Regions from separate parts of the Bacillus arachidis genome, predicted to be linked through region 2. Evidence: predicted binding sites of a transcription regulator. Region 2 holds the regulator's gene; each other region holds the start of a gene.
What was found. The regulator Rex, encoded in region 2, represses fermentation and respiration genes when NADH is low (regulators of the CRP and FNR family bind a similar motif). The targets are predictions, from matches to a motif close to TTGTGAAATATTTCACAA.
Positions count from the first base shown of each region.

Region 1: the regulator Rex is predicted to act here: its motif matches at 1,433-1,450, upstream of arcA (arginine deiminase).
Region 3: the regulator Rex is predicted to act here: its motif matches at 1,631-1,648, upstream of pflB (formate C-acetyltransferase).

Region 1 is NZ_CP127376.1:402,613-405,909, forward strand. Features, by position in the region: gene QRY57_RS03780 (FAD-binding oxidoreductase) at 1-486, opposite strand, end outside; gene argR (arginine repressor) at 815-1,264, shown strand; gene arcA (arginine deiminase) at 1,541-2,773, shown strand; gene argF (ornithine carbamoyltransferase) at 2,804-3,297, shown strand, end outside.
Region 2 is NZ_CP127376.1:257,187-260,483, forward strand. Features, by position in the region: gene QRY57_RS03130 (ABC-F family ATP-binding cassette domain-containing protein) at 1-920, opposite strand, end outside; gene QRY57_RS03135 (redox-sensing transcriptional repressor Rex) at 1,105-1,734, shown strand; gene QRY57_RS03140 (YdiK family protein) at 1,760-1,954, opposite strand; gene QRY57_RS03145 (CPBP family intramembrane glutamic endopeptidase) at 1,957-2,700, opposite strand; gene groES (co-chaperone GroES) at 3,114-3,297, shown strand, end outside.
Region 3 is NZ_CP127376.1:498,767-502,063, forward strand. Features, by position in the region: gene QRY57_RS04235 (glycosyltransferase family 2 protein) at 1-1,312, shown strand, start outside; gene pflB (formate C-acetyltransferase) at 1,760-3,297, shown strand, end outside.

The DNA.
Region 1 (3,297 bases), 150 kb from region 2:
ACCGACTGCTTGCACCATTTCTATTTCTAGTAGTTGATCACAAGTTAATCCAAATAAACGTGATAACATACCAATGCCACCGCCAAGTGTTAATCCAACAATTCCAACGCTAGCACTGGTGCCGGCTGGTAATGTGACGCCATATTTCCACAGCTCTTTATAAACAGCACCAAGATTCGCTCCAGCTCCAATGGTTGCTGTCAAGCTGTCTTGCTGGACTATAATTCGATTCATTTCACTTACATCAATAATAAGTCCACGATTCAAAAGAGAAAAATTTTCATAGCTATGGCGACCACTTCGTATACGAAATGGTATATGACGTTCACGGGCCCACTTCAAGGCATTGCATACATCTTGAGTATTTTGACAGAAGACAATTATGCAGGGGAGTTTTGGAATACTTAAATTTAAGTTTATGCGGGCTACATCATACTCAGGATCTTCTGGAGTTACAATGCGCCCTGTTAATTTTGTTTTTGTCATTATATTGTTCCTTTCCATATAAGATTGGTTTTTACTATTGTATGAGAAAGCTTGTTTAGGAGTGTTTACACTATAGATAGAAAATAAATATTATGAAGGCAATACAATCATTGGTGCTGGTCATTCGTATGCAGATATATTTGCTATTGTAGAGGAAGCGCAACGAAAAGGTGTACATACTGGGTTTTGTATCTTTATATTCTAGAAAATAATACTTTGGATAAAGATTAAAAACTATGAACGTTTCCGCAACATTTACCCTTGTCTCTTTCGAATGGAAATTATAGCAAGATATAATAAAGTTATAATATTTGAAAGGGTGTCTTTTATGAAAAAGGAAAAAAGACAACGGCTAATAAAACAATTGGTAAGAGAGTATGAAATAGATACACAAGAGAGATTAGTAGAATTATTAGAAGAGCATGGTGTGTTAGTTACACAGGCCACTATTTCGCGAGATATTCGTGAATTAAATTTAATAAAGGCAACTTCTTCAAACGGTTTAACTATATATAAGGTTTTCTCAGAGGATAATTTACAAACTGATACGAAGTTAAAGAAAAAGTTAAGAGAAGTTGTCGTAAAGATTGATTATGTAGATCAATTAACGGTTATTAAAACGTTACCTGGTAATGCTCACGTTATCGGTGCCTTATTAGATTCTTTAGATTGGAAAGAAAAAGTAGGATGTATATGTGGAAATGATACATGCCTTGTAATTTCTCAATCAGAATCGGATAGGAAAGTTTTAGAAGAAAGGTTGAAATTAATTATGTAGGTGAAAGTCCTGTTTCTAATTGTTACTAGAAACAGGACTTTTTTTAGGATTTTAATATAAATTAGGGAAATCGATATTCACTATATATGCGTAATATATAGCTGTTTTACAAAATAGGGAGCGAAAAACCTTATAAAAATACAAATATATATTATTTTAAAAAATAACTTGTGAAATATTTAACTTGATAGTGTTAGCGTTTTCACAAAGAGGGAAGCACGTACCGTTTATTATGTACTTGTAGACATCAAACAAATTTAAAAGGAGGTACAACAAATGAAACATCCGATACATGTTACTTCAGAAATTGGGGAATTACAAACGGTTTTATTAAAACGTCCAGGTAAAGAAGTGGAAAACTTAACGCCAGATTATTTGCAACAATTATTATTTGACGATATCCCATATTTACCAATTATTCAAAAAGAACATGATTATTTTGCACAAACATTACGCAATCGGGGTGTTGAAGTTCTTTATTTAGAAAAACTAGCAGCTGAGGCGTTAGTTGATAAAAAACTTCGTGAAGAATTTGTTGATCGTATTTTAAAAGAAGGACAGGCTGACGTAAATGTTGCACATCAAACTTTAAAAGAATATTTACTTTCCTTTTCAAATGAAGAATTGATTCAGAAAATTATGGGGGGCGTACGTAAAAACGAAATTGAAACTAGTAAAAAAACGCACCTGTATGAATTAATGGAAGATCATTATCCATTTTATTTAGATCCAATGCCAAATTTATATTTTACTCGTGACCCAGCAGCTAGTATAGGTGACGGTTTAACAATTAACAAAATGAGAGAACCAGCACGGAGACGTGAATCATTGTTTATGGAATATATCATTAAACATCATCCACGATTTGCAAGTCATGATGTGCCAGTTTGGTTAGATCGTGATTATAAGTTTCCAATTGAAGGCGGCGACGAGCTCATCTTAAATGAGGAAACAATTGCAATTGGAGTATCTGCTCGTACTTCAGCTAAAGCAATTGAGCGTTTAGCTAAGAATTTATTTAGCCGTCAAAATAAAATTAAGAAAGTGCTAGCAATAGAAATCCCAAAATGTCGTGCATTTATGCATTTAGATACAGTATTTACAATGGTCGATTATGATAAATTTACAATTCACCCAGCTATCCAAGGACCAAAAGGAAATATGAATATATATATTTTAGAAAAAGGACAGGATGAAGAAACTCTTAAAATTACACATCGTACATCTTTAACTGAAGCGTTAAAAGAAGTGTTAGGTTTAAGTGAATTAGTACTTATCCCTTGCGGAGGAGGAGATGTGATTGCTTCTGCTCGTGAACAATGGAACGATGGATCTAATACATTGGCGATTGCGCCGGGAGTAGTTGTTACATATGATCGCAACTATGTATCAAATGCTTTATTACGTGAACATGGTATAGAAGTTATTGAAGTATTAAGTTCGGAATTATCACGCGGTCGTGGGGGTCCACGTTGCATGAGTATGCCGATTGTTCGAAAAGACATTTAGTATAAATAACGGAGAAAGTAGGGATGAATCATGTTGATGACTAAACCAAACTTAAAAGGAAGAAGTTTTCTTGCGGAAAAAGATTTTACAGAGGAAGAAATGTTATATTTTCTAGATTTAGCAGCAGAATTAAAAGAGAAAAAGAAAAATGGTATTCCGCATCGTTATTTAGAAGGTAAAAATGTAGCCCTTTTATTTGAAAAAACTTCCACTCGTACACGGTGTGCATTTACGGTGGCATGTACGGATTTAGGGGCAAATCCTGAATACCTAGGTAAAAATGATATTCAGCTTGGGAAGAAAGAATCAGTTGAAGATACAGCAAAAGTTTTAGGACGTATGTTTGACGGAATTGAGTTCCGTGGTTTCGCTCATGCAACAGTGGAATCTTTAGCTGAAAACTCCGGTGTACCTGTATGGAACGGTTTAACAGATATGTGGCATCCAACCCAAACACTTGCAGATTTGTTAACAATTAAAGAGCATGTCGGACGTTTAAAAGATGTTAAGCTTGTATACGTTGG
Region 2 (3,297 bases):
GTTAGTAATTCCATTCGATCTAATTGTTTCTGACGACTTTGTGCACGTTTTGTTGTAGATGCACGAGCAATGTTTTTTTGGACAAAGTCTTCTAGCTTAGCAATTTCCTCTTGTTGTTTTTCGTAACGCTTCATTTCCTGTTCATATAGTGCGGCTTTTAAGTCTAAATATTTACTGTAGTTACCAACATATCGTCTGCTTTCCTTATTAGAAATTTCATATACTTGTGTGACAAGCTTGTCTAAAAAGTAGCGATCATGAGAAACGATTAAAATAGCTCCAGGGTAGCCTTGTAAATATTGTTCAAGCCATGTTAATGTATCGATATCTAAATGGTTTGTCGGTTCGTCCAAGATGAGTAAATCTGGTTTGGTTAATAGTAGTTTCCCAAGAGCAAGTCTTGTTTTTTGGCCACCACTTAACGTAGAAATCGTTGTTTGATGTGTTTCAACTGGAAAACCGAGTCCACTCAAAATGGAGCGAATATCAGCTTCATATTGATAACCGCCCTGATCTTTGTAGTCTAACTGCAATTGATCATAATCAGCGAGTAATCTTTCGTACGAAGTAGCATTTGAAAAGTTCTCTTCTTTACCCATTTCCTGTTCTAACCTTCGAAGTTTTGTCTCCATTTGCTGTAGATGTGTAAAGACAGTGAGCATTTCATCCCAAATTGTTAAGGAAGTTTCAAGACCGGTATTTTGAGCCAAATAACCAATTGAAACATCTTTTGGTTTTATCATTTCACCGCCATCATGAGATAACTCTCCAGCGATTATTTTTAACAATGTAGATTTTCCAGCACCATTTCGACCAACGAGTGCAATACGATCTCTTGTTTGAACCTCCAATTTAATGTTTGCAAGAATTGTTTCAGCACCGTATAATTTTGAAAGCCCATTCACTTGTAATAAAATCAATGTTTTCACCTCAAATAATTTCTTAACTTTGCCATGTTTATATTTCTCAATCATACTAAAAATAGTGTATAGTTTAAAATAAAGAGAGAAGTCTTCTCTCTATTATACAAGGAAAGTCATAAGTGCTAAACTTCTGTATTTGTTTCAATCATATGAACAAAGATAGGAAGAGAGGAGAGGTTACATGGATCAGCAAAAGATTCCACAGGCCACTGCCAAACGATTGCCTCTATACTATCGATTTATCCAAAACTTATCTCTTTCTGGTAAGCAACGTGTTTCATCAGCGGAATTGAGTGAAGCTGTCAAAGTAGACTCAGCAACGATTCGAAGAGACTTTTCATATTTTGGAGCGTTAGGAAAAAAGGGATACGGATATAATGTGAATTATTTACTATCATTTTTCCGTGAAACGCTCGATCAAGATGATATAACACGTGTAGCACTTATTGGAGTAGGTAATTTAGGGACCGCTTTCTTACATTACAATTTCACGAAAAATAATAATACAAAGATTGAAATGGCTTTTGATGTCAATGAAGAGAAAGTTGGAAAAGAAATCGGAGGAATTCCTGTATATCATTTAGATGAATTAGAAGAGCATCTAACAAGTGATATACAAGTGGCAATATTAACAGTACCCGCTACCGTTGCACAAGCTGTAGCAGATCGATTGGCCGAAACAAATATACACGGAATTTTAAATTTTACACCAGCACGATTAAATGTTTCAGAAAATATAAGAATTCATCATATTGATTTAGCTGTAGAATTACAAACACTAGTTTATTTTTTGAAAAATTATCCACAATAAAACGCAGAGGGATTCCCTCTGCGTTTTATTGTGGCTTTTTCTTTGTAAATTTGACTAAGATAAGTCGAAGCGCCAAATTAAAGTCAATTGTTGCCATAGCAGCAAACAGCAGTGTCCCAAAGTTCCAGATTGTATCTGTAACGTTCGTAATTGCGAAACGTGTAAAGACGCACCCAAGAAGGAAATACAGTGCTGCCATGAACAATGGTGAATTTCTCATATTTAAAATCCTCCGATAAATCCTTGCATTTTTTCTGCTTCTTTAATCATTTCCTGTATTTGTTCGTTACTTATCATAACTTGAGCTAATGCAACCATCGTATTCATTGCAACATGTGCCATAATAGGAACGATAATGCGTTTTGTTTTTACATATAAAAAGGCGAATACAAGCCCCATAGCAGTGTATACCAATAGATGTGTAAAATCAAAGTGAATTGCTGCGAATACAAGTGAGCTAATAATAGCAGCGATAAAGAAGTTGAATCTCTTATACAATGTACCAAATAAAATTTTTCTAAAGACAATTTCCTCTAAAATGGGCCCCATTATCGATATAACAATAAGGAACCAAGGAGTAGTTCTTGCAATTTCCATTAAGCGAGCTGTGTTTTCAGAACCAGGTTTAATGCCTAATAAACGCATTTCGATTGTGCCTGCAATTGTTTGAGAAAAGAAAGCTAAAAAGAAACCAATAAAAATCCAACCAATTGTGGCAGGAACACTGGAACGTGTTGTGTCGAAACGGCTTTCGCGAATATCTGTTCGTAATAGCCAAAGGACAACACATAGCGCAATGAAAAAGCTAATAATTGCCCAATGACCAGTCATGATTTGTATTTTTTCATCTCGTGTTAAACCGCTATTATTATAAAATCCGGTTTTTGCAAGAAGCGGTAATCCGATGATACCTGATAATTGCATCAGAATATATGTAACTATAATCCACCAATATTGTTTTTTCAAATTGGTTAACCATCCTTTCTAACTCTAGTTTATGAGATAAGGCAGGATAACATGTAAGTATCCAGCCATGGATACATAATAACGGTCTCTATTATTATTTTTTTGTAAATCTTTCATCGAAAGTGAAATAGGAGACAGGAAAAAGCTGTACCTATAGAGAAAATAACTTATGGCATCTTTCATATTGTAACATACGGTAAGTGGAAAAGCTGATTCATATACAAAAGGCTTTTTTAGAATTATTTCTGTTATTGTTGCATAGAAAAAGTTTATATCACAATTTGCGAAAAAATTATGATTTTTTTACTTGCAAAAGAAAATTAGATTATTTATTATTATAAGTGTGTTAGCACTCGGGGAACTTGAGTGCTAATAAAGAAAATTTACATAGACAAATGAGGAGGTAATTGTTCATGCTAAAGCCATTAGGTGATCGCGTTGTAATTGAGCTTGTTCAAGCAGAAGAAAAAACAGCAAGTGGTATTGTATTACCAGACACTGCAAAAGAAAAACCACAAGAGGGTAAAGTTATTGCAGTAGGTACTGGTCGAGTGCTTGAAAATGGTGAGCGTGTTGCTTTAGAGGTAGCAGCAGGTG
Region 3 (3,297 bases), 240 kb from region 2:
TGTCTTATTATTTTTAGATGGGGATTTTGTGATAAAAACTTCCCAATTACAATTATTTCTCAATCCAATTTTGTATGATCAAGCAGATGTGGTGTTAAATAATTTTGATGCATTATTTTCAAAAAAACAAAGGCCACACTCTATTACTGTATGGCGTCAAATCTTGAATGCAATGTTGGAGAGAGAAGATTTAAAAATTGATTCCATTTTATCGGTTCCTCATGCATTTACAAGAGAGGTAGCACAGAGCATAGGGTATGATGCTTTTGTAAATCCGATTGTAGCCCATGTTCGTTTATTGCAGAACAAATGGAGGATTAGCCGTCATCATCAAATAGATGTAATTACCCCAAATAAGTTTCGGCCAGTTGAGCATGATGCGTACGGAACAAATCTTTCTCATTCAGAACAAAGAATGATAGGTGATCATATAGAGGCAATAGCAGAGTGGATGGAAACACGAGATAAACGTGGTGGGTATTGTGATGGGAAAAGACGAAGAGAGAGCATTTATCATACTTTAGAGTTTGCAAAGTTTTATCAGGGATGGGGAGTACAATCGAAATTATATAAAGGAAAACAGTTATCTATTGTTATTCCTGTACAAAATGAGGAAAGCACGATAGGTAAGGTTATAGAGGAAGTGCGTAAAATTGAGCCATTAGAGATTATTGTTGTTGTCAATGGATCTTCAGATGAGACGGCAAACATTGCTAGGAAAAATGGTGCAAAGACAATTGTGTATGAAGAGGCGCTTGGGAATGATGTAGGTCGTTCGATGGGAGCATATTTTGCTAAGGGCGATATTGTTCTATTTATAGATGGAGATTTTATTATCCCGGCACGTGATTTATATCCCTTTGCTAAAGCAATTGCAGATGGAAAAGATGTTACATTAAATGATTTAAATCATTATTTAGATTTACGAATTCCACTTCATCTTGTAACAGCATTTAAATACGCAATAAATCTTGCATGTAATCGAAAGGATTTAGGTGTGGGTTCTCTTATTGCTGTTCCGAATGCATTTAGTCGTAAGTGTTTAGAAGGTATTGGATATGATTCTTTATTATCCCCATGTGTAGCACAAATAAAAGTAATTCTCTCTGGTTTTGAGATTTCATGTGTAAGCCGCATAGATGTAGATGGAATGAATCGTATTCGTCCCAATCAACATTTCTCATCAATAGGACATCCTCCAGCTGTATTACGAATCATAGGTGATCATATAGAAGGGATAGATCAATTGGTGGAGGTAAAAGGTATTAGAGGAGGATTTCATGATGGAGGAAGAAACAGAAAGGTACTATAATTTTGGGACATCTTTTTTGGGTAGAAAAATTGTAGGAGAGAGTCTTTTCCATCTTGATGTTGTTATTATTGTAAATTAGGCATTAAAAGTAATGCATATTTATTACGAAAAAAAGTGTACCAAACAGGTACACTTTTTTCTATTCTGTTTTAAAAAAACTATAACAGAATAGGAGGTAAGGGTGTTACAGTTTAAAACGGGTATGATTCTTTATACTACAGAATATGATTCGTTTATAAGAGTACCAAAAAAATACAGTTAAGGAAAGACTTAATTTAAAAGAGTTTAAATCGCAGTTAACACTGTGTACATAGTAATATGCTCAATGTTTCACAAATGTGTCACAAGTATTCCGTTCGCTTTTTAAAAAAAGTAGTATTCTAAATGTGTAAGCTGTTATATAAAAAATCTTAGTCCTGTACTAATCAAAAAATGGAGGAGATTAGGATGACTGAAGTATTAGAAAATGTAAAAAATGCATGGGAAAACTTTAAAGGTGAAAAGTGGAGAGCAGAGATTGATGTTCGCGACTTCATTTTAAATAACATAAACGTTTATGAAGGTGATGATTCCTTCTTAACTGAAGCAACAGAAGCGACGAAACAACTTTGGGATCAAGTAATGGAGTTAACGAAACAAGAACGTGACAATGGCGGCGTCCTTGACATGGATACAGAAATTGTTTCTACTATTACATCACATGGTCCAGGATATTTAAATAAAGATATTGAAAAAGTAGTTGGTTTCCAAACTGACAAACCATTCAAACGTTCATTACAACCATTCGGTGGTGTTCGTATGGCAGAACTATCTTGTGAAGCTTACGGATACGAAATGGACAAAGAACTAAGCCGTATTTTCAGAGACTATCGTAAAACGCATAACCAAGGTGTATTCGATGCTTATACTCCAGAAATGAGAGCAGCTCGTAAATCAGGCGTTATTACAGGTCTTCCAGATGCATATGGTCGTGGTCGTATTATTGGTGACTATCGCCGTGTTGCATTATACGGTATTGATCGTTTAATCGAAATGAAAAAAGCAGATTTAAACTTAACAAGCAGTGTAATGAGCGAAGAGACAATTCGTTTACGCGAGGAGTTATCTGAGCAAATTCGTGCCCTTCAAGAATTAAAACAAATGGCAGCTTCTCATGGTTTTGATATTTCTAAACCAGCAACAAATACACAAGAAGCATTCCAATGGTTATATTTTGGTTACCTTGCAGCGATTAAAGAGCAAAACGGTGCAGCAATGAGTCTTGGCCGTACATCTACTTTCTTAGATATCTATGTTGAAAGAGATTTAGCAAACGGTACATTAACAGAAGAAGAAGTACAAGAAATTGTTGACCACTTCATTATGAAATTACGTCTTGTGAAATTCGCAAGAACACCTGATTATAATGAATTATTCTCTGGTGATCCAACTTGGGTAACAGAATCTATCGGTGGTATTTCACTTGATGGTCGTCCATTAGTAACGAAAAACTCATTCCGATTCTTGCATACATTAGACAACTTAGGACCAGCTCCAGAACCAAACTTAACAGTTCTTTGGTCTAAACAATTACCAGAGGGCTTTAAAAACTACTGTGCGAAAATGTCTATCAAAACATCTGCAATTCAATATGAAAATGATGACATTATGCGTCCAGAATATGGTGATGACTATGGTATTGCTTGCTGTGTATCTGCAATGAGAATTGGTAAACAAATGCAATTCTTCGGAGCACGTGCAAACTTAGCGAAAGCATTATTATATGCGATCAACGGTGGTAAAGACGAAAAAACAAAAGCACAAGTTGGACCTGAATATGCACCAATTACTTCTGAAGTATTAGATTATGAAGAAGTTATGCGTAAATTCGATGTGACAATGGAATGGTTAGCAGGCCTTTACTTAAATACTTTAAATGTAATTCATTACATGCATGATAAATACAGCTATGAGCGTATCGAAATGGCACTTCATGATACAGAAGT